One region of the Streptomyces sp. 6N223 genome, then DNA from elsewhere that is predicted to be linked to it. Evidence: riboswitches for the same ligand, from Rfam matches in the RefSeq annotation. Region 1 holds a riboswitch; the other holds the start of a gene.
The links. A riboswitch is a leader RNA that binds a small molecule or an ion and turns the genes downstream of it on or off. The one in region 1 is predicted to bind cobalamin.

Region 1 (10,030 bases):
AGGTCCGCCACGTCCGAGTGGAGGTCGACCTCCTCCACGGTCCAGGTGTTCTTGATGGCGTCCCGGTACCGCTCGTAGAAGCCCGGGTAGCGCATGGGACGCAGCGTCAGCTCGAAGCCCGGGTCCAGCAGGTGCTTCGCCGCGGGCGTCGTGGGGGTCGTCGGTGTCGTGGTGGTCATTACTGGCACGCCTCGCAGGTCTCGGGGTTCTCCAGGGAGCAGGCCTCGGCCGCCTGGTCGGGGACGGAGGCGGTGGCCGGGGCGGCGGCGCGCGCCGACTGGGCGATCCGCGTCGCGGGGCGGGAGCGCAGGTAGTACGTGGTCTTCAGGCCGCGCTTCCAGGCGTAGGCGTACATCGAGCTGAGCTTCCCGATGGTGGGCGCCGCCAGGAACAGGTTCAGCGACTGGCTCTGGTCGAGGAACGGGGTGCGGGCCGCCGCCATGTCGATCAGCGCCCGCTGCGGCAGCTCCCACGCCGTGCGGTACAGCTCGCGCACCTCGCGCGGCAGGCCGGGCAGGGCGGCGACCGAGCCGTTCGCCTCGCGCAGCGCCTCGCGGGTCGCCTCGTGCCACACGCCCAGCCGCTTCAGCTCCGCCACCAGGTAGGTGTTGACCTGGAGGAACTCGCCGCTGAGCGTCTCGCGCTTGAAGAGGTTGGACACCTGCGGCTCGATGCACTCGTACACCCCGGCGATGGAGGCGATGGTGGCGGTCGGGGCGATGGCCAGCAGCAGCGCGTTGCGCATCCCGGAGCGGGCGACCCGCTCGCGCAGCGCCTGCCACCGCTCCGGCCACGGGGAGGCCGCGAGGGCGCCGGCGTAGTGGTCGGGGTGGAGCACGCCCTGGGCGGTGCGGGTGGCCAGCCACCCCGGGTGCGGCCCGTGCCGCTCGGCCAGGTCCGCCGAGGTCTCGTACGCCGCGAGCATGATCCGCTCGGCGATCCGCGTGGACAGCTCCCGCGCCTCGTCCGAGTCGAACGGCAGCCGCAGCCGGAAGAACACGTCCTGCAGGCCCATCACGCCCAGGCCCACCGGCCGCCAGCGGGAGTTGGAGGCGGCGGCCTGCGGGGTGGGGTAGTAGTTGATGTCCACGACGCGGTCGAGGAAGGTGACGGCGGTGCGGACGGTGGCGTCCAGCCGCTCCCAGTCCATCGCGCCGTCCGCGCCCAGGTGCCCGCCGAGGTTGACCGAACCCAGGTTGCACACGGCCGTCTCGCCGTCGTCGCTGACCTCGAGGATCTCGGTGCACAGGTTCGAGGAGTGCACGACCGTGCCGGGCCGCGCCGTCTGGTTGGCGGTGCGGTTGGCGGTGTCCTTGAAGGTCATCCAGCCGTTGCCGGTCTGCGCGAGGGTGCGCATCATCCGGGCGTAGAGCTGGCGCGCGGGCACGGTCCTCACCGCCCGCCCCTCGGCCTCCGCCCGCCGGTAGGCCGCGTCGAACTCCTCGCCCCACAGGTCCACGAGCTCCGGCACGTCCACGGGGGAGAACAGCGACCAGTCGGCGTCGGTCTCGACCCGGCGCATGAACTCGTCCGGAATCCAGTGCGCGAGGTTGAGGTTGTGGGTGCGCCGGGCGTCCTCGCCGGTGTTGTCCCGCAGTTCGAGAAACTCCTCGATGTCCGCGTGCCACGTCTCCAGGTAGACGCAGGCCGCGCCCTTGCGCCGGCCGCCCTGGTTGACCGCCGCGACCGAGGCGTCCAGCGTCCGCAGGAACGGCACGATCCCGTTCGACTGCCCGTTGGTGCCGCGGATCAGCGAGCCCCGGGCGCGGATGCGCGAGTACGCGATGCCGATGCCGCCGGCGTGCTTCGACAGCCGCGCGACCTGGTGGTACCGCTCGTAGATCGAGTCCAGCTCGTCCCTGGGGGAGTCCAGCAGGTAGCAGGACGACATCTGCGGGTGGCGGGTGCCGGAGTTGAACAGCGTGGGGGAGGAGGGCAGGTACGCCAGCGTGCTGGTGAGCCGGTACAGCTCGGCCACCTCCGCCAGCGCCCGCTCGGAGTCGTCCTCCGCCAGGCCGCACGCCACCCGCAGCAGGAAGTGCTGCGGCGTCTCGATCGCACGGCGGGTGGTGGGGTGCCGCAGCAGGTACCGCGAGTGGACGGTCCGCAGGCCGAAGTACCCGAAGCGGTCGTCGGCGCCGTCGGCGACGGCCCGCTCGACGAGCGCGTCCAGTGCGGCGGCATGCCGCCGCACGAACGCCTCGGCGCGGTCCGAGATCAGGCCCTCCCGATGGCCCACGGCGATGGAGGCGGTGAAGGAGTCCGCGCCCTGGCCCGCGGCCTCCTCGCGGATGGCGAGGGTGAGCAGCCGGGCGGCGAGCTTGGAGTACTCCGGGTCCTCACCGATGAGCCCGGCCGCCGCCTCGATGGCCAGCTCGCGCAACTCGGCCTCGTCGGATCCCGCGTGACGCCCCCGCAGCGCCGCCGCCTCGATCGCGCCCGGGTCGGTGGCGCGCAGGCCGGCCGCCGCCCCGCGGAGCGCGCGCCGCAGCGCGGCCACGGCCGGGCCGGCCCCGTCCTCGGTCGGTGCCGTCGGTGCCGTCGGTGCCGTCGGCGCGGTCGGCGCGGGCGGTGCGACGACGGGTGCGGTGGTCATGGCGTAGCTCTCCCTCAGATCGGGGGCAGGGGGCATGACGGTCGCGCGCGGACATACGTATCCCTCGGGCAAAGGGCACACCGCGCCGCGTCCGCCGGCCCAGCCCACGAGGCCCGGACGTGTGCGAAACGCCGTCGGCAGGCACTCGGACTCGCGCGAGCCGACACATCTCGGCTCATCACACACCGTTGCGGGACAGTTCCGGACTCGCACCGGATTCCCCTGCATGACAGCGAGGACGAGCATACATCTTGTGTCGTGAAAGTCGAGAGCCCCTATATGTTGTGGTCGCCTCGCTTGGGGTCGGGCAACTCAAGTGCGAACACGTGAAGCGGCTCCAGGTCCGGCACCGGCTTCCAGTCGCGCTCCGGGGTTCGAACGAAGCCGAGGCGGGTGTAGATCCGGTGCGCCGTGTGCATTTGCGACTGACTGGAAATGACGACGCGCTTCTTCCCGGCGCGGCGTGCCCGCCGCACGCACTCGCGCGCCAGGGCCTCACCGGCACCCCGGCCGCGCGCGGCGGGCGAGACCGCCAGCATCCGGAACTCCGCCTCCCCCGGCCGGGAGACCTCCGCGAAAACCCCGCCGTCCCCGACGTACGTCACGCTGCCGAGGAGCTCGCCGTCGGGCGAGGCGGCCACCAGCACCTCGGCGTGCTCGGCCCGCCGCCGCGCGTCGCGCAGCACCGCCAGATACGGGTCCTCCTCGCCGAAGGTGAGCATCCCGTCCGACAGATACGCCGACGCGGTCAGCTCCCCGACCGCCGCCAGCTCCGCCTCCCGCGCCCGCCTGATCACGATGTCCATGCCGCCAGTGTGACGGGAGGGTCTGACAATGGCGTCCGATAATCCGGCGCGGGTCAGGTGGCGCGCAGCACCCAGTAGCCGCCGTCCTCGGCGAGCACTTCGTAACGGACGCCCGGCCGCAGCGAGTCGGCGTACGCGAGGAGGCTCTCCGCGCTGCGCAGCGGGTCGTAGTAGGCGATGTAGCCGGGCGCCGGCCCGTAGGTGTTGCCGATCCAGAAGACGCGGCAGCGCCCGGTGAGGTGCGAGATGGGCCGGATGTTGGCCGCCACCTCGGCATCGTCGGGGATGCGGTCCAGCACCCCGGCGGCCTCCTCCGTCCCGGCCCGGTAGCTGTCGGTGCGCGTGAGCGCCGCCACCGGCAGCGTCGTGCTCAGCGCCAGCGCCGCCGCGAGCGCGCACGCCGGCAGGTGGTGGGCGTAGCGGCGCAGCCAGGCCCGGTGCGAGGCGCGCGTGAGGGCGACGGCGTCGGCGAGCGCCAGCGCCGTCACCGGCATCAGTACGGCGCTGTAGTGCCAGTCGGTGCCCCAGTAGTGGGGCTCGGCGGAGACGAAACGCCAGGCGAGGGTGGGCAGCAGGGCGATCAGCAGCGGGGAGCGCAGCGCCAGCAGCCCGGTGGTCGGCACCACCACCCACAGCAGCGTGCGGACCTTCTCCTCGGCGCCGGAGAAGACGGCGTCCGCCGGGCCGCCGCCCTCCCCCAGCTTGGTCCAGTAGTCGTACTCGCCGCCGCTGTTGAACGCCGGTATCACCAGGCCGAGGGTGATGGCGCAGGTCACGGCGCACGCGCAGGCGACGCCCAGCGCCACCGGCACGACGCGCGCCTGGCCGCACCGCCGGGCGCGGACGGCGACGATCACGGCGATCGCCGCCGCCGTCAGCCCCAGGTCCTCCTTGACCAGCAGCAGGGGCAGCGCCCAGCACAGCGCGGCCCGCCAGCGCTGCCGCACCACCGCCTCCAGGGCGAAGGCGATCAGCGGCACGGCGAAGCAGATCTCGTGGAAGTCGAAGTCGACGGCCCGCTGCACGCCCCAGGACAGGCCGTACGCCACGCCGATCGCGGCGCCCGCGCCCCGCCCGAGCAGCGCGGTGGCGCCCCGGGTGACGGGGACGACGGCGAGGGCGAAGAGCGCGGCCTGCGCGATCAGCAGCGTCAGAGGGCTGGGGAAGACCCGGTAGAAGGGGGCGAGCAGCGCGGTGACGGGGCTGAAGTGGTCGCCGAGGATGGCGAAGCCGGGCCCCTTGAGGTCGGCGACGGGCGCTTCGAGGTGGGCGTAGGAGCGGACGACCTGCTCGAAGATGCCGAGGTCCCAGGAGCGGGCGCCGTCCCGGAAGTAGCGGGTGATCGACAGGACCGCGTAGAGCACGAAGAACGCGGCGGCCAGCAGGTACGGCTCGCGGCGCGCCCGGCGTTGCCCGGTGGCGGCCGCGTCGCGTGCCCGGGTGGGCGCGGGGGCTATGTCGCCGGGGACGTCGGTGGCATGGGTGGAGGTCATGGAAGCGCCCGGGTCGGGGGTGGGGCGGTCACCAGTTAAGACCATGCCGTCACCGCCTCCGGTTCCCGGGGTGCAGCGAGCGGGGGGCTCCGCCCCGGTTCTCCCGCCCACCCGGTGCCGGGGTGCGGGCGGCCGGGAGCCCGGGGACGGACCCCCGGCCGGGGCGGGGCGGCGCCCCGAGGGGCCGGGTGGGCAGGGCCTAGCAGCAGCCCCGGTAGTGCATGCGGTTCGGGTCGCCGTAGGTCTCCTCCATGCGGCGGCGTTCGAACTCGCGCCGCGTGGGCACCGGGCAGCCCGGATGCTCGCGGCGCAGCCGCTCGGCGTACCGCTCGTACGCCGTCTCGCCGGTGAACTCGCGGACGTACCACCACAGCCGCCGGGCCAGGCCCTGCCGCTCGGTCGTCTGCCCTGTCATTCGCGGACCTCCTCTCGTTCGGTCTCTCGCCCGGCCTGAGGAATCCCGCCGCCGGGGCCGACGCCGGCGGCGGTGAGTTCGGCGCGTTCCTCCTTGGTCGGGATGAGCCCGGCCGGGGCGACCAGCCGCGACTCCTGGTGCGGGGTCTCCGCCAGCTTCACGGACTCCGGGTTGCGGATGGCCTTGACGCAGGCCCGCAGCGAGTCGGCGACGATGACCACGACCAGCAGGGCGAGCCCGGCGGAGAGGACCGCGTCCACCATCGAGTTGTTGGCGATGGTGTGCATGTCGTCCATGTCCTGGGCGGGCGGCAGCACCTCGCCGGCGTCGATGCCGTCCTGGTACACGTCGTACTGGCTGAGGAACCCGACGCGCGGGTCGCCGGAGAAGACCTTCTGCCAGCTGGCGGTGAGGGTGACCATGCCCACCCACACCATGGGCAGGGCCGTGACCCAGGCGTACCTCAGCCGCCCGGACCGGATCAGCACCGTCGTGCTGACGGCCAGCGCGACGACGGCGAGGAGCTGGTTGGAGATGCCGAAGATCGGGAAGAGCGTGTTGATGCCGCCCAGCGGGTCGTTGACGCCGACCCACAGCAGGTAGCCCCACATGCCGACGACGATGGCGCTGGTGAGCCATACGCCGGGCAGCCAGGCGGTGGAGCGGAAGCGTTCCAGCTTCGGGTGGGCGTTGGCGATGCCGTCCTGGAGGATGAAGCGGCCCACGCGGGTCCCGGCGTCGACGGCGGTGAGGATGAACAGCGCCTCGAACATGATCGCGAAGTGATACCAGAAGCTCATCATGCTCTCGCCGCCCACGAAGTCGGCGAGGATGCCCGCCAGGCCGAGGGCCAGTGTGGGGGCACCGCCGGTGCGGGACAGCAGCGACTCCTCCTCGACCGACTCGGCGGCCTGGGCGAGCTGTTCCGGGGTGAGGGTGAAGCCCCAGGAGGTGATGGTGTCGGAGGCCGACTGGAGGGTGTCGCCGATCATGGCCGGCGGGGAGTTCATCGCGAAGTAGAGGCCGGGGTCCAGGATGCAGGCCGCGGTGATCGCCATGATCGCCACCGAGGACTCCATCAGCATGGCGCCGTAGCCGATGGCGCGGACCTGCGTCTCCTTCTGGATCATCTTCGGGGTGGTGCCGGAGGAGATGAGGGAGTGGAAGCCGGAGACGGCGCCGCACGCGATGGTGATGAAGACGAACGGGAAGAGCGAGCCGGCGAAGACGGGGCCGTCGCCGCGCGAGGCGAAGTCGGTGACCGCCTCCATCTTCAGGCTGGGCAGCACCACCACGAGCGCGACCGCGAGCAGCGCGATGGTGCCGATCTTCATGAAGGTCGACAGGTAGTCGCGCGGCACCAGCAGCAGCCAGACCGGCGCCACGGACGCGGCGAAGCCGTAGACCACCAGGCAGATGACGAGGGTGTCGGGGTCGAGGGTGAAGGCGTCGGCCATGCCGGAGTTGGCCACCCAGCGGCCGGAGGCGATGGCGAGCAGGAGCAGCGCGACGCCGATGACGGTGACCTCGGCGACGCGGCCGGGCCGCAGGTAGCGCAGGTAGACGCCCATGAAGAGGGCGATGGGGATGGTCAGCCCGACGGAGAAGGTGCCCCAGGGGGACTCGGCGAGGGCGTTGACCACCACCAGGGCCAGCACGCCCAGGAGGATGATCATGATGACGAAGACGGCGACGATGGCGGCGATGCCGCCGACCGGGCCGATCTCCTCGCGGGCGATCTGGCCGAGGGACTTGCCGTCGCGTCGCGTGGAGAAGAACAGCACCACCATGTCCTGGACCGCGCCGGCGAAGATCACGCCCGCGACGATCCATATGGTGCCGGGCAGGTAGCCCATCTGCGCCGCCAGCACCGGCCCGACCAGCGGCCCGGCTCCGGATATGCCGGCGAAGTGGTGGCCGAGCAGCACCCGGCGGTCGGTGGGGTGGTAGTCCAGCTCGTCGTTGAGCCGCTCGGCGGGCGTGGCGCGGGTGTGGTCGGCCCGCAGCACGCGGGTGGCGATGAAGCGTGAGTAGAAGCGGTACGCGATGGCGTACGAGCCGAGCGCCGCGGCCAGCATCCAGGCGGCGGAGACGTCCTCGCCGCGGGCCAGCGCGAGCACGGCCCAGCCGATCGCGCCGACCAGCGCCACGGCGGTCCAGACGGCGACGGAGCGGGGGCTGAGCCCGCCCAGCGCCCCGGGTGCTCCCGGCTCCCGCACTTGACTTCGTTGTCCCGCCATGGGGTCCCGTCCTCCCTGCCCGTCCTGCCTGGTCCCTAGCCCCTGACAGACGCGGAATGTAGGACACCCGGGGCGCCGCTGGCTAGACGCTGGGGGATCTTTCCCTCACGGATCCGCTAGCTGGAGGGGCGAGGTCGCTCCAGGTTGGCGACAAACTTGTACCGGTCGCCCCGGTAGACGGAGCGGACCCACTCCACCGGCTCGCCCTCGGTGTCGCGGGAGTGGCGGGAGAGCATCAGCATCGGCAGGCCGACGTCGGTGCCGAGCAGCCCGGCCTCGCGCGGGCTGGCCAGGGCGGTCTCGATGGTCTCCTCGGCGCGGGCGAGGTGCACGTCGTAGACCTCGGCGAGCGCCTCGTACAGCGAGGTGTAGCGGACCAGGCTGCGGCGCAGCGCCGGGAACCGCTCCTGGGACAGGTGGGTGGTCTCTATCGCCATCGGCTCGCCGTTGGCCAGCCGCAGCCGCTCGATGCGCAGCACGCGCCCGCCGGGCCTGAGGTCCAGGATCTGGGCGAGCCGCTCGTTGGCGGTGATGTAGCCGATCTCCAGGAGCTGGGAGGCGGGTTCGAGGCCCTGGGCGCGCATGTCCTCGGTGTAGGAGGTCAGTTGCAGGGCCTGGGAGACCTTGGGCTTGGCGACGAAGGTGCCCTTGCCCTGGATGCGTTCGAGCCGTCCCTCGACGACGAGCTCCTGGAGGGCCTGGCGCACGGTGGTCCGGGAGGTGTCGAACTCGGTGGCCAGCGAGCGCTCGGGCGGCACCGGCGTGCCCGGCGGCATGGTCTCCGTCATCTGCTGGAGGTGCCGCTTGAGGCGGTAGTACTTCGGAACGCGTGCGGTGCGGGCGCGTTCGGTGCCGTCAGCCGACGGGCCCGACGGTCCGGTGACGCCGGCGGGCGTGGCCCCGTCCCTCGCCATGGCGCCCCTCCCTGCTGGTCGTCTCTGTGGTGTGCCGTCAACGGCTCCTGAAGAACAGCGCAGCTCACATCGTGGCACGTGCCACTCGGGCACGCCGCCCCCGGGCAGATGTCGGTCCGGTAACGGACGTCTCCCGCCGCTCGTGGAGCCTTGACACGCCCAATGGTCTAGTCCAGGCTCCCTGGCCAACTGGTCTAAACCTCTTGTTTTCCCACCATAGGCGCCGGAAGCGGGCGCCGAGGAGGTGTTGTGAAGCGCACACGGTTCGGGAGGACCGCCCTCGCCATGGCGGCCTTGGCGGCGACGGCCACGGCCTGCGGCGACGACGGCACCGGCGCCACCGGCGGGGGCGGCGACGACGGCTCCCTCACCGTCTGGCTGATGGACGGCTCCGCCCCCGAGAGCTGGGTCGCCGAGCTGAACGAGGCGTTCGAGCGCGAGCACGGCGTCGAGGTCACCGTCGAGATCCAGCAGTGGGACGGCATCCAGGACCGCCTGACCACCGCGCTGTCGGAGGACGGCACGGTCGACGTGCTGGAGATCGGCAACACCCAGACCGTGGGATACGCCGCCACCGGCGGCCTGACCCCGCTCGACGCGCACCTCGCCGGACAGCCGTGGAACGACGCCATGCGCTCCTCCGCCGAGGTGGACGGCACCCTCTACGCCGCGCCCTGGTACGGCGCGAACCGCGTCGTGATCTACGACAGGAGCATCTGGGCCGAGGCCGGGGCCGAGGTGCCCGCCACCCGCGAGGAGTGGATCGACGCCCTGGAGGCGATCGAGGAGAACACCGACGCCGAGCCGATCTACCTCCCCGGGCAGAGCTACTACGTGCTCGGCGGCTTCATCGCCGACGAGGGCGGCGACTTCGCGGTGGCCGACGGCGACGGCTGGCGTGGCGCACTCGACACCCCGGCCGGCCGGGCGGGCATGGACTTCTACGCCGAGCTGCAGGCGTTCTCCACCTCCCCGACCGACAACGACGAGGCCAGCCCGCAGCAGTCCACCGAGGTCATCCCCAACCAGGAGGTCGCCTCCTGGATCGGCCTGGGCTGGGAGGCCGCCGGCGCCGCCGCCGCGATCGAGGAGCGCGGCGGCGAGGCCGACTTCGGCTACTTCCCGATCCCGGGCACGACCGCGGAGCGGCCCGGCCACGTCTTCATGGGCGGCTCGAACCTCGCCGTCTCCGAGCGGGCCGGGAACAGGGAGATGGCCGTGAAGTGGCTGCGCATGGCCACCTCCCGGGAGTGGGCGCAGCGCTTCGTCGACGCGCTGGACGGCGGCGTGGTGCCCGCCCGCACCGACGTCACCGCCGAGCCGGCGCCCGGCAGCTTCGCCGAGGCCATGGTCCGCTCCGCCGACGTCGGCTGGCTGCCGCCGCTCACCACGGGCTGGGCGAACGTGGAGACCGAGCCCAACCCCATCAAGGAGCTGATGACGGCGGCCCTCGACGGCGGGGACTACGCCGAGGCGGCCGAGGCCGCCGACGACGAGATCACCACCCGCATCAACCGGGAGTGAGCCGGCCATGACCGTGCAGACCGAGGAGGCCCCGCCCCGGCC
Region 2 (10,030 bases), on a different contig from region 1:
TCTCGTCGAAGGTGGCCGAGCGGCCGGTGGGGGACAGGGCGTGCACGGAGGAGAAGAGGAGGTAGTCGTTGATGCCGTTGTGCAGGTCGGCGCCGCCGCACAGCACCAGGTCGCTGGTGCCCAGCGCCAGCTCCTTGCACGCCACGTCGACGGCGGTGAGGGAGGAGGCGCAGGCGGCGTCCACCGTGTAGTTGGCGCCGCCGAGGTTGAGCCGGTTGGCGATGCGGCCGGCGATGACGTTGGCGAGCATGCCGGGGAAGGAGTCCTCGGTCAGCCTCGGCAGCTGCTCGTCGAGGGCCGGCGGCAGCGCGCCGGTGTAGGCGGGCAGCACGGTGCGCAGCGCGGAGGCGTTGGACAGGTCGCTGCCGGCCTCGGCGCCGAAGACGACCGAGGTGCGGGAGTGGTCGGTGCCCGGCGCGTCGCAGCCCGCGTCGGCCAGCGCGCGGCGGGCGGCCTCCAACGCCAGGAGCTGCACGGGCTCTATGGCGCCGAGCGAGGCCGGCGGGATGCCGTAGCGCAGCGGGTCGAAGGGGATCTCGGGCAGGAAGCCGCCCCAGCGGGAGGGGGTGTGCTCGCCCTCGCCGTCGGGCGCGAAGTACAGCTCGGGGTCCCAGCGGTGGGCGGGGACCTCGGTGACGCAGTCCCGGCCGGTGAGGATGTTGGCCCAGAACGCCGACAGGTCGGGCGCGCCGGGGAACATGCCGGCCATGCCGACGACCGCGATGCGCAGCGGCTCGGGGGCGGGCGGCCCGGCGTGGCGGGCGGAGCCGGCGTTCGCCAGCTCGGCGCGCAGCGCGGCGGCCCGCTCGCGCAGCCATCCGGCGGCCCCGGCCGAGACCGCGTCGTGGAGGGCGGCGATCGTGGTGACCCGCTCACGCAGCACCACGACGTCCCCGGCCATGAACATGCCCTCGCCGGCCTGCCGTTCCTCGCCGACCTCCCGCAGCTCGTCGCCCACCCGCTCGATGCCCTTGCTGGCCAGCCGCAGCCTGCCGACGTTGAACCGCTCGAGCCGCTCCCACGCCTCGCGCTCGGGCAGGCCGCGCTCGCGCAGCTCCGCCTTGAGCCGGGCGAAGTCCTCGGTGAAGGGGCTGGCCGCGCAGCGGGTGGCGTGCCCGGGGGCGGTGGTGAGCAGCTCGGTGCGGTCGGTGGCCAGGATCTGGCGCTGGAACAGCGGCTGGATCGCGCCGGCCCGCACCGCCTCCTCCGTGAAGAGGTACGCCGTGCCCATCAGCACGCCAACGCCGGCCCCGGCGCGGGTGAGCGGGGCGGCGAGCGCGGCCACCATGGCGGCGGAGCGCTCGTCGTGGATGCCGCCCGCGAAGAGCACGGTGAGCGAGGCGGCCGCCTCGGGGCCCTGCTCTTCGGCGAACGCCAGCAGCTCGGCGACCTGGGCCTCCCACAGTGGGAAGCTGTGGCGCGGCCCGACGTGGCCGCCGCACTCGGCGCCCTCGAAGACGAAGCGGCGGGCCCCGGCGGCGAGGAACTGCCGCAGCAGGCCGGGGGAGGGGACGTGCAGGAAGGCGGTGATGCCCTCGGCCTCCAGCGCGGCGGCCTGGGCCGGGCGGCCGCCCGCGATGATCGCGTGGGAGGGCTTCAGCTCGCGCACGGCGGCCAGCTGGGCGGCCCTGATCTCCTCGTCGGCGAAGCCGAGGATGCCCACTCCCCACGGCGCGTCGCCCAGCTCCTGCCGGGTGCGGGTGAGCAGCGAGCGCGTCTGCTCGGCGGAGGACAGCGCGAGCGCGAGGAACGGCAGGGCGCCGGCGCCGGCGACGGCCGCGGCGAACTCGGGCTGGTCGCTGACCCGGGTCATCGGGCCCTGGGCGATGGGCAGCGCGGTCCCCAGCGCCCTGGCCGCGGGGGAGCCGGGGGCGAGCGCGGCGGCGGGCGTCTCCTCCTCGACGGCCTCGGTGATGGCGGCGGCGACGCCCTTGACGGCCTCGGCCACCGAGGGCCAGCGGCGGGCGAACCAGGAGGCGAGGAAGGCGTCCTGCCCGACCGGCAGGACGGGCGGGAGGCCCGTCCCCGGCTCGCCGCCGCCTTCGCCGGCCGCCGAGGCGAGAAACGCCAGGAACTCGGCGCGGTCGCGCGGCAGCCCGGGCGCGCCCGGGCCTCGGCGGCGCAGCACGCGAACGCCGTGGTGGAGCACGGTCTCGGAGCCGTCGAGCCCGGAGAGCGCCTCGGTGATCTCGAACGGCAGGCCCGCCGCGTCGTAGAGCGCGAGCTGGGTGTCGAGCACCACGCCGGCGGCGCCTCCGGCGACGGCGGCGGCGGCCGTGCGGGGACCTATGCCGCCCCAGGCCCAGACCGGCAGCGCGAGCTCCGCCAGCTCCGGGTCGGCGAGGACGCGCTGCAGCAGGACGAAGGTGCTCAACTCGCCGACGGCGCCTCCGGCTTCGGCGCCGCGCACGACCAGGCCCGCGGCGCCGCCGCGCGCGGCACGGCGGGCACCGGGCAGGTCGGTGACCTCGGCCAGCACGCGGCGTTCGCCGAACTCGGCGGGGGAGCGGCCCGGGTCGGCGAGCAGCACGGTGTCCGCCAGGGCGGGCAGCGAGGAGGCGGTGACCGGGCAGCCGGGGCGTACGCGCACCCCGAACGGCAGTGAGGACCAGCGGCTGGTGACGTCCAGGCAGTCAGCGACGCGCCGTTCGTCGCCGGTGGGAAGCTCCAGTATGCCGAGCGCCCCGGCTCGCGCGGCGGCCACTGTGAGACGTGGCGAGGGGCGGTGCACGGGGTTGACCGCGACGACCAGACCGGACCGCGTGGACACCGGCATCGGCATGAACACTCCCGACCGCTGGATCATATAACCGAATTAGCAGGAAGCAGTAAAGTAGCTGCTTTTCCATGCGGTCAAATTCGCGAGGCTCGCGTGCGGTGGCCGCGCCCCCTCACGGACGCCAGAACGGTCGAATCGCCGCTTCACCAGGACACGCTGGTCTTTTATCTACCCGCCGCGGGCTGCCGCAATGCGGGCGACATAGACCTGTCATGAAAGCGAAACTCCGGATTTGCCCCCCAGGCCCTCACTGTGGGAGAGATCACAGGCCCGAACTGGCGTCTGAGGCGCCAATTGCCGGGGGATTCACGCCGATTGTGGCGACGAGCCACCACATCATCGCGCGACCTCCCATCTATGTTCCTCTTACCTCCACACCCGCGATCGGGTGTCGCGCCACCGGTTCAGAGGCCGTTATCCCGTGAGGGGGGAAGATGTCGCCGGAGCGACGCCAGACGGGCTCTGACGGCTATTACGCCCGTCCGTCATAATCCGACGACCCGCCGCCGAATGGCGAGACCACACCGAGACGAATCCGGCGCCGGATCGTGCGCCCGGCGCCGGATGGGACGAATTGCGCGGGGCTCAGCCGCGGGCGGCCACCCGCGCCCGCCGCGCCGCCGCCACCATGTGGCGCAGCGCCGGCTCCACCTCCTCGTAGCCGCGCGTCTTCAGGCCGCAGTCCGGGTTGACCCACAGCCGCTCGGCCGGCACGGTCCGCACCGCCGCCGCCAGCGCCTCGGCCACCTCGTCCTCGCTGGGCACGCGGGGCGAGTGGATGTCGTACACGCCCGGCCCCACGCCGCGCCCGAAGCCGGCGGCGCGCAGGTCGCCCAGCACCGCCATGCGGGAGCGGGCCGCCTCGATCGTCGTCACGTCGGCGTCCAGGCCGTCGATCGCCGCGATCACGTCGCCGAACTCCGCGTAGCACATGTGGGTGTGGATCTGCGTGGCGTCGGCCGCTCCCGCGGTCGCCAGCCGGAAGGCGTCGAGCGCCCACCGCAGGTACCCGGGCCGGTCGGCTGCCCGCAGCGGCAGCAGCTCGCGCAGCGCCGGCTCGTCCACCTGCACGATCCGGATGCCCGCCGCCTCCAGGTCGCGCACCTCGTCGCGCAGCGCCAGCGCCACCTGGTCGGCGGTGGCGGCCGGCGGCTGGTCGTCGCGGACGAAGGACCAGGCCAGTATCGTCACCGGCCCGGTCAGCATGCCCTTCACCGGACGGCTCGTCAGCGACTGGGCGTACGCGCTCCACTCCACCGTCATCGGGCCGGTGCGCGCCACGTCGCCGTGGAGGATCGGCGGGCGCACGCACCGCGAGCCGTAGGACTGCACCCAGCCGTGCTCGGTGGCGGCGAAGCCCTCCAGGCGCTCGGCGAAGTACTGCACCATGTCGCTGCGCTCCGGCTCGCCGTGCACCAGCACGTCCAGGCCCAGGCGTTCCTGAAGCGCGATGACCCGCTCGATCTCGCCCCGCATCCGCCGCGTGTAGCCCGCCTCGTCCAGCCGCCCCGCGCGCAGCTCGCCCCGGGCCCGGCGCACCTGGTCGGTCTGCGGGAACGAGCCGATGGTGGTGGTCGCCAGCGGCGGCAGCCCCAGCCGCTCGTCCTGGGCGCGTGCCCGCTCGGCGTACGGGGCGCGCCGCCGGTGGTGCGGCCGCAGCGCCGCGATCCGCGCCCGGACCCGGTCGTCGCGGCGCGCCGACGCCCGGCCGCGCCGCACCGCCTCGCCGGCCTCCGCCAGCCGCCCGGTGACCGCCGGGTCGTGCGCGCGCAGCGCCTCGCCCAGCAGCACCACCTCCGCCACCTTCTGGCGGGCGAACGCCAGCCGCTCGCGCAGCCGCGGGTCGGGGCCGGTCTCGGCGTCCAGGTCGTAGGGCACGTGCAGCAGCGAGCAGGAGGTGGACACCGCCAGCGAGCCGACGGAGCCCAGCAGGCTGGCGCAGGTCGCGGCGGCGGCCGGCAGGTCGGCGCGCCACACGTTGCGGCCGTCGACCACGCCGGCCACCAGCGTCTTGCGTCGCAGGCCCGGCAGCGCGGGGATCTCGCGGGCGGCCTCCGGCCCGGCCACCAGGTCCACGGCGATCGCCTCCACGGCGCTGTCGGCCAGCACCGGCAGGGCGGGGCCCAGGTCGCCGAAGTACCCGGCCACGAGCAGGCGGGGACGGTCCGGGGCCGCCGCCAGCCGCTCGTAGGCGCGGCGCAGCGCGGCCAGCTCGGCACCCGTCCGGTCGGCGGCGAAGGCGGGCTCGTCGAGTTGCACCCACGCGGCGCCGGCCGCGGCCAGCCGCCGCAGCACCTCGGCGTAGCACTCCAGCAGCGGGTCGAGCAGGTCCAGGGGCGCGAAGCCTGCGGGCGCTCCGGGCGCGGGCTTGGACAGCAGCAGGAACGTCACCGGGCCCAGCAGCACCGGCCGGGTCTCCACGCCCAGCGCCGCCGCCTCCCGGTACTCGGACACCGGCTTGACGTCCTGGTCCCCGGCTGCCTCTCCGGCCGGCGCGAAGGCGGTGCCGGGGCCCAGCTCCGGGACGATGTAGTGGTAGTTGGTGTCGAACCACTTCGTCATCTCCAGCGGCACGACGTCCTCGTGGCCCTCGCGGTCCCCCCGGCCGCGCGCCATCGCGAAGTAGGTGTCCAGGGGCGGCAGGCCGAGCGCGCGGAAGCGCGGCGGCACGGCGTCCACCATGACGGCGGTGTCCAGCACCTGGTCGTAGAGGGAGAAGGTGTTGCCGGGCACCGAGGTCAGGCCGCTGCCGGCCAGCTCGGTCCAGGTCCGCGCGCGCAGCTCGCGGCCCGCCGCGGCGAGCTCCTCGGCGCTCAGGCGGCCGGCCCAGTAGCGCTCCACGGCGCGCTTCAGCTCCCGGCGGGGGCCGATCCGGGGGTAGCCGAGGACGGTCGATCCGATGGCGGGGTCGGTGGGGCGGGTGGGGTTGTCGATCACAGCTCTCTCCTCGCGAGCTCGCTGACCTGCAAGGCCCCGAGCACCGAGGGTGGCATGCGACGGCCGCCGCCACGGCGTAACGGCGCGGCGGCATGCGCGCACGGACCCACCCGCGAGGCCCGAAACCTTGTGGCGCGCACCGGCGGCGCGCGCACCGACGGCAGGTATTCGGACTCGCGGGCGTTCGCCGGTCCGTCGGGCCGGACCGGCGGAACCTACTGGCCGTCGCTTCCCAGGCGCATGCGCGCCCAGTGCCTGATGACGGCGGTCGTTCCCGCTCACCGCTGCGGGGCAGTCCCGGATTCGCACCGGGTTCCCTGTTGCCTCGCCCGCCCCCCGCGGGCGCGGGAGCCGGGCGAACCATCGGCGTACCCGAGCCTACCGCCGGGCGCGCCGCCGCCCGCCGCCGGCCGCCGGGCGGCAACGTTGGCTCCCCGTTTGCCGGGCGTTCCGGTTGACGGGCCATGCTGCGGCCCGTTCCACAGTTCGAGCATATCCAGCCAAGGAGGTACGCGATGGCGACGGCGAGCGGATCAGGAGGACCCGGAGGGAAACCGGGCCCCGTGCGGCGGCGGTCCCTGCTGCGCGGCGGCGTCCTCGCCTCGGCGGGGCTGACGCTGCCGGCGCTGCCCGCGCTGACGGGCGCCGCCCCCGCGCTGGCGCTCTCCGGGCGCCCGCAGGCCCGCTGGGGCGTGCAGGCCGGGGACGTCACCGCCTCCTCCGGGCTGGTGTGGGTACGCTCCGACCGCCCCGCCCGCATGATCGTGGAGACCTCGGCCACCGAGTCGTTCCGCACCACGCGCCGCTTCCCCGGCCCGCTGCTCACCCCCGGCAGCGACCTCACCGGCACGACACCGCTCTTCGGGCTGCCGCCCGGGGAGCAGATCCACTACCGGGTGCTGCTGGCCGACCCCGACGACCCCCGCCGCACCGGCGAGCCGGTGACCGGCACCTTCCGCACCGCCCCCGCCCGGCGCGGCGACGGCGTGCGCCTGGTGTGGTCCGGCGACCTCGCCGGGCAGGGCTGGGGCATCAACCCGGACATCGGCGGCTACCGCGCCTTCGAGGAAATGCGCCTGCTGGACCCGGACTTCTTCCTCTTCAGCGGCGACACCATCTACGCCGACGGGCCGCTCACCGGCAGCGTCACCCTGCCCGACGGCCGGGTGTGGCACAACGTCACCACCGCCGAGAAGGCGAAGGTGGCCGAGACCCTCGCCGAGTACCGGGGCAACTTCCGCTACAACCTGCTCGACGCGAACCTGCGCCGCTTCAACGCCCAGGTGCCCTCCATCGTGCAGTGGGACGACCACGAGGTGACCAACAACTGGTACCCGGGCGAGATCCTGGGCGACAGCCGCTACACCGAGCAGTCGGCGGACGTGCTGGCCGCCCGTGCCCGCCAGGCGTTCACCGAGTACTTCCCGCTGCCGCGCGACGGCCGCGTCCACCGCGTGGTGCGCCACGGCCCGCTGCTCGACGTCTTCGTGCTCGACATGCGCACCCACCGCAACGCCAACTCCCCCAACGACCAGGCCTCCGACCCCGTCGGCATCCTCGGCCGCGAGCAGCTGGAATGGCTCAAGGCCGGCCTGGCGCGCTCGCGGGCGATGTGGAAGATCATCGCCGCCGACATGCCGCTCGGTCTGGTGGTCGCGGACGGCGAGACCGACTTCGAGGCCGTCGCCAACGCCGACCCCGGCGCGCCGCTCGGCCGCGAGCTGCAGATCGCCGAGCTGCTGCGCTTCGTCAAGCACCGCCGCATCACCGGCACGGTGTGGCTGACCGCGGACGTGCACCACACCTCCGCGCAGCACTACGACCCGGCGCGGGCGGCGTTCACCGACTTCGCGCCGTTCTGGGAGTTCGTGACCGGGCCGCTGAACGCCGGGGCCTTCCCCGCCAGCGAGCTGGACGCCACCTTCGGCCCGGAGCGGGTCTTCGTCAAGGCGCCGACGCGCGCCAACGTCTCCCCGGCCGAGGGCTACCAGTTCTACGGCGAGGTCGAGATCGACGGCGACGGCGGCGAGATGACGGTCCGGCTGCGGGAGGTCGGCGGGGCGGTGCTCTTCACCAAGACGCTCCAGCCCGGCCTGGTGGGCCAGTAGGGACCCGCGCGGGGACCGTGCGAATCGCGCGGCGGGGCGTCAGACGATGCCCCGCCGCACCAGCGCGCCCAGCACCAGCGCGCCGGGCAGCAGCGGCAGCCACACCGTGATGACCCGGTACGCCAGCACGGTCGCGGTGGCCGCCGCCACGTTCGCGCCGGTGGCGACCAGCGCGACGACGAGCGAGGCCTCCACCGAGCCGAAGCCGCCGGGGGTGGGGACCGCGGCGGCCACCACCGAGGAGGCCAGGTAGGCCAGCACGACGTGCCCCACGGGCACTCCCAGCTCCAGCGACAGCGCGACCGCCACCAGCCCGGCGGCCTGGAGCGCGGGAAACGCCAGTGAGCCGCCCCACAGCGCCAGCACCCGCGAGGGCCGCGCGTGCACGGCGCGGACGTCCCGCAACGCCGTGCCGAGGAAGGTGCGTATCGCCCGCCTCACCCGGCGTATCGCCAGCGTCACGGCCACCGCCGCGACGGCCACCACCGCCGCGCCCGCCGCCACCAGCGGCAGCCCGACCCGGTCCGGCAGCAGCGCCTGGAGCCGCAGCGCCTCGGGGAAGGCGAGGAGGAGCGCCAGCAGCAGCGCCACGCGCGAGACGCCCTCGGCGAGGAAGTACAGGGCGAGCGCAGCCGAGTAGCGGGCGGGCGGCAGGCCGCAGCGGGCCATGAACCGGATGTTGACCGCGCCGCCGCCTATCCCGGCGGGCAGCAGGTGGTTGGCGGCCCCGGCGGCGAACTGCGTCACCAGCAGCCGCCCGGCCGGCAGCCGCTCCAGGACCGTGCCCTGCCGCGCGAAGGACACCGCGACGAAGCCCAGCGCGGTGCAGCCGACCGCCGCCAGCAGCCAGGTCCCGTCGGCGGCGAGGGCCTGCCGGAGACCCTCGCCGATCACCGACCGGTTGGCCACCACCCACCAGGCGACGCCGGCCAGCGGCAGCAGCGTGAGGATCCCCCGCCACGGGAGCCGCCGCAGCACGCTGGTGGTCTCTTGCCGCGGCATCGTCTGGTCTTCTCCCCATCCGGTGGCTCGATGTGCTCGCCAGAGCATGTCCCGGTCACGCGACGTCGCGGCGTCCGCCTGCCGACCGGCCAGAAGCCGCCCGGTGGCCGCCGCGTATCCGGGCGGTGCCGCTACGCCTTCACGGCGTCGGCGCTGGCGTCGTTTGGAAACAAGAGAAGAGGATAACCACGGGACCGCACTGGACCGCACGGGACCGCCATGCCCGGGTAGCGCCGGCGGCCCGGCGGGCCAGAGCGGAAGAACGATTCGCCCGCTTCGCCCCGCGTGCGCCTCAGTCCGCGTGCTCGCCGCCGCCGAGCGGGCCCCGGGCCGAGGCGCCCAGGGCCTTCAGCCACGACGGGCCGCTCAGCAGCTCCAGCAGGAGCAGCAGCCGGGTCAGCGGCTCCCACTCGGCGTCGGCCGGCCCGAGCGGCGAGCCGGCGACCGGCTCCTGCCCCGACTCCGTCTCCCGCCCCGACTGCAGCAGCGCCCAGACCGCCTTGCCGTGCCGGTCGGGCGTGGTCCACCCCCAGCTCTCGGAGAGCGACTGCAGCACGTGCAGGCCGCGCCCCGACTCGCGGAGGAAGTCCGGCTCCCGCACCACCGGGACCTCGGCCCCCGGATCGAAGACCGCGCAGAGCACGGACCCGCCGTAGTGGACCAGGCTCAACAGAAACGGTTGCTCGGTGGTGGCGGGCGGCAGCGGGCGGCGCTGTCCCTCGGGGGGAACGCCGTACCGCAGGGCGTTGGTCACCAGCTCCGAGACGACCACCGAGGCGTCGTCGGCCAGCTCATGAAGACCCCAGCCGTGCAGCGTCGTGCGGGTGAGGCCGCGCGCGGCGCCGGGCGACTCGGGGGCGTTGGCCAGGGGGAAGGTCACGAATCCCGCGGCGTCCGCGCCCGGGTCGTCACCGGAGTCGGGGGCCTGCCGGTCCTCGCGCGGCTCGGCGGACGGCTGCCGCGCCAGGGCGGCGAAGGGGAGCCGGCCCGAGGGGGGCAGTGGGGCCAGGGCCGCTGTCCGCCGGCCGCCCAGCACGCCGTCGGCGGTCTTCTCGCCTGTCCACCACGCCGGGTGAGCTGTCATCACGACCTCCGCAGCGCTTGTGACCCGACCCTGCCCACGGCACCACTCCACCGGGTCCATCCTGGTGGAACCCAGCGTATCCCTGCAAGTACATCTGAACGAACAGATGCAAGAACCGAT

Region 2: another riboswitch for cobalamin. It lies ahead of metE (5-methyltetrahydropteroyltriglutamate--homocysteine S-methyltransferase); the one in region 1 lies ahead of ACTWQH_RS18025 (ribonucleoside-diphosphate reductase subunit alpha).

What each region holds. Positions count from the first base shown of each region.
Region 1 covers NZ_JBQQCA010000027.1:15,784-25,813, forward strand. Annotated here, with positions in the region: gene ACTWQH_RS18020 (ribonucleotide-diphosphate reductase subunit beta) at 1-179, opposite strand, end outside; gene ACTWQH_RS18025 (ribonucleoside-diphosphate reductase subunit alpha) at 179-2,596, opposite strand; adenosylcobalamin-variant (AdoCbl-variant) riboswitch at 2,728-2,835, opposite strand; gene ACTWQH_RS18030 (GNAT family N-acetyltransferase) at 2,872-3,402, opposite strand; gene ACTWQH_RS18035 (DUF2079 domain-containing protein) at 3,456-4,895, opposite strand; gene ACTWQH_RS18040 (YbdD/YjiX family protein) at 5,095-5,310, opposite strand; gene ACTWQH_RS18045 (carbon starvation CstA family protein) at 5,307-7,550, opposite strand; gene ACTWQH_RS18050 (GntR family transcriptional regulator) at 7,667-8,464, opposite strand; gene ACTWQH_RS18055 (extracellular solute-binding protein) at 8,714-9,988, shown strand; gene ACTWQH_RS18060 (carbohydrate ABC transporter permease) at 9,996-10,030, shown strand, end outside.
Region 2 covers NZ_JBQQCA010000001.1:67,468-77,497, forward strand. Annotated here, with positions in the region: gene ACTWQH_RS00255 (SDR family NAD(P)-dependent oxidoreductase) at 1-2,776, opposite strand, end outside; gene metE (5-methyltetrahydropteroyltriglutamate--homocysteine S-methyltransferase) at 3,365-5,716, opposite strand; cobalamin riboswitch at 5,859-6,096, opposite strand; gene ACTWQH_RS00265 (alkaline phosphatase D family protein) at 6,232-7,824, shown strand; gene ACTWQH_RS00270 (lysylphosphatidylglycerol synthase transmembrane domain-containing protein) at 7,864-8,826, opposite strand; gene ACTWQH_RS00275 (ATP-binding protein) at 9,119-9,910, opposite strand.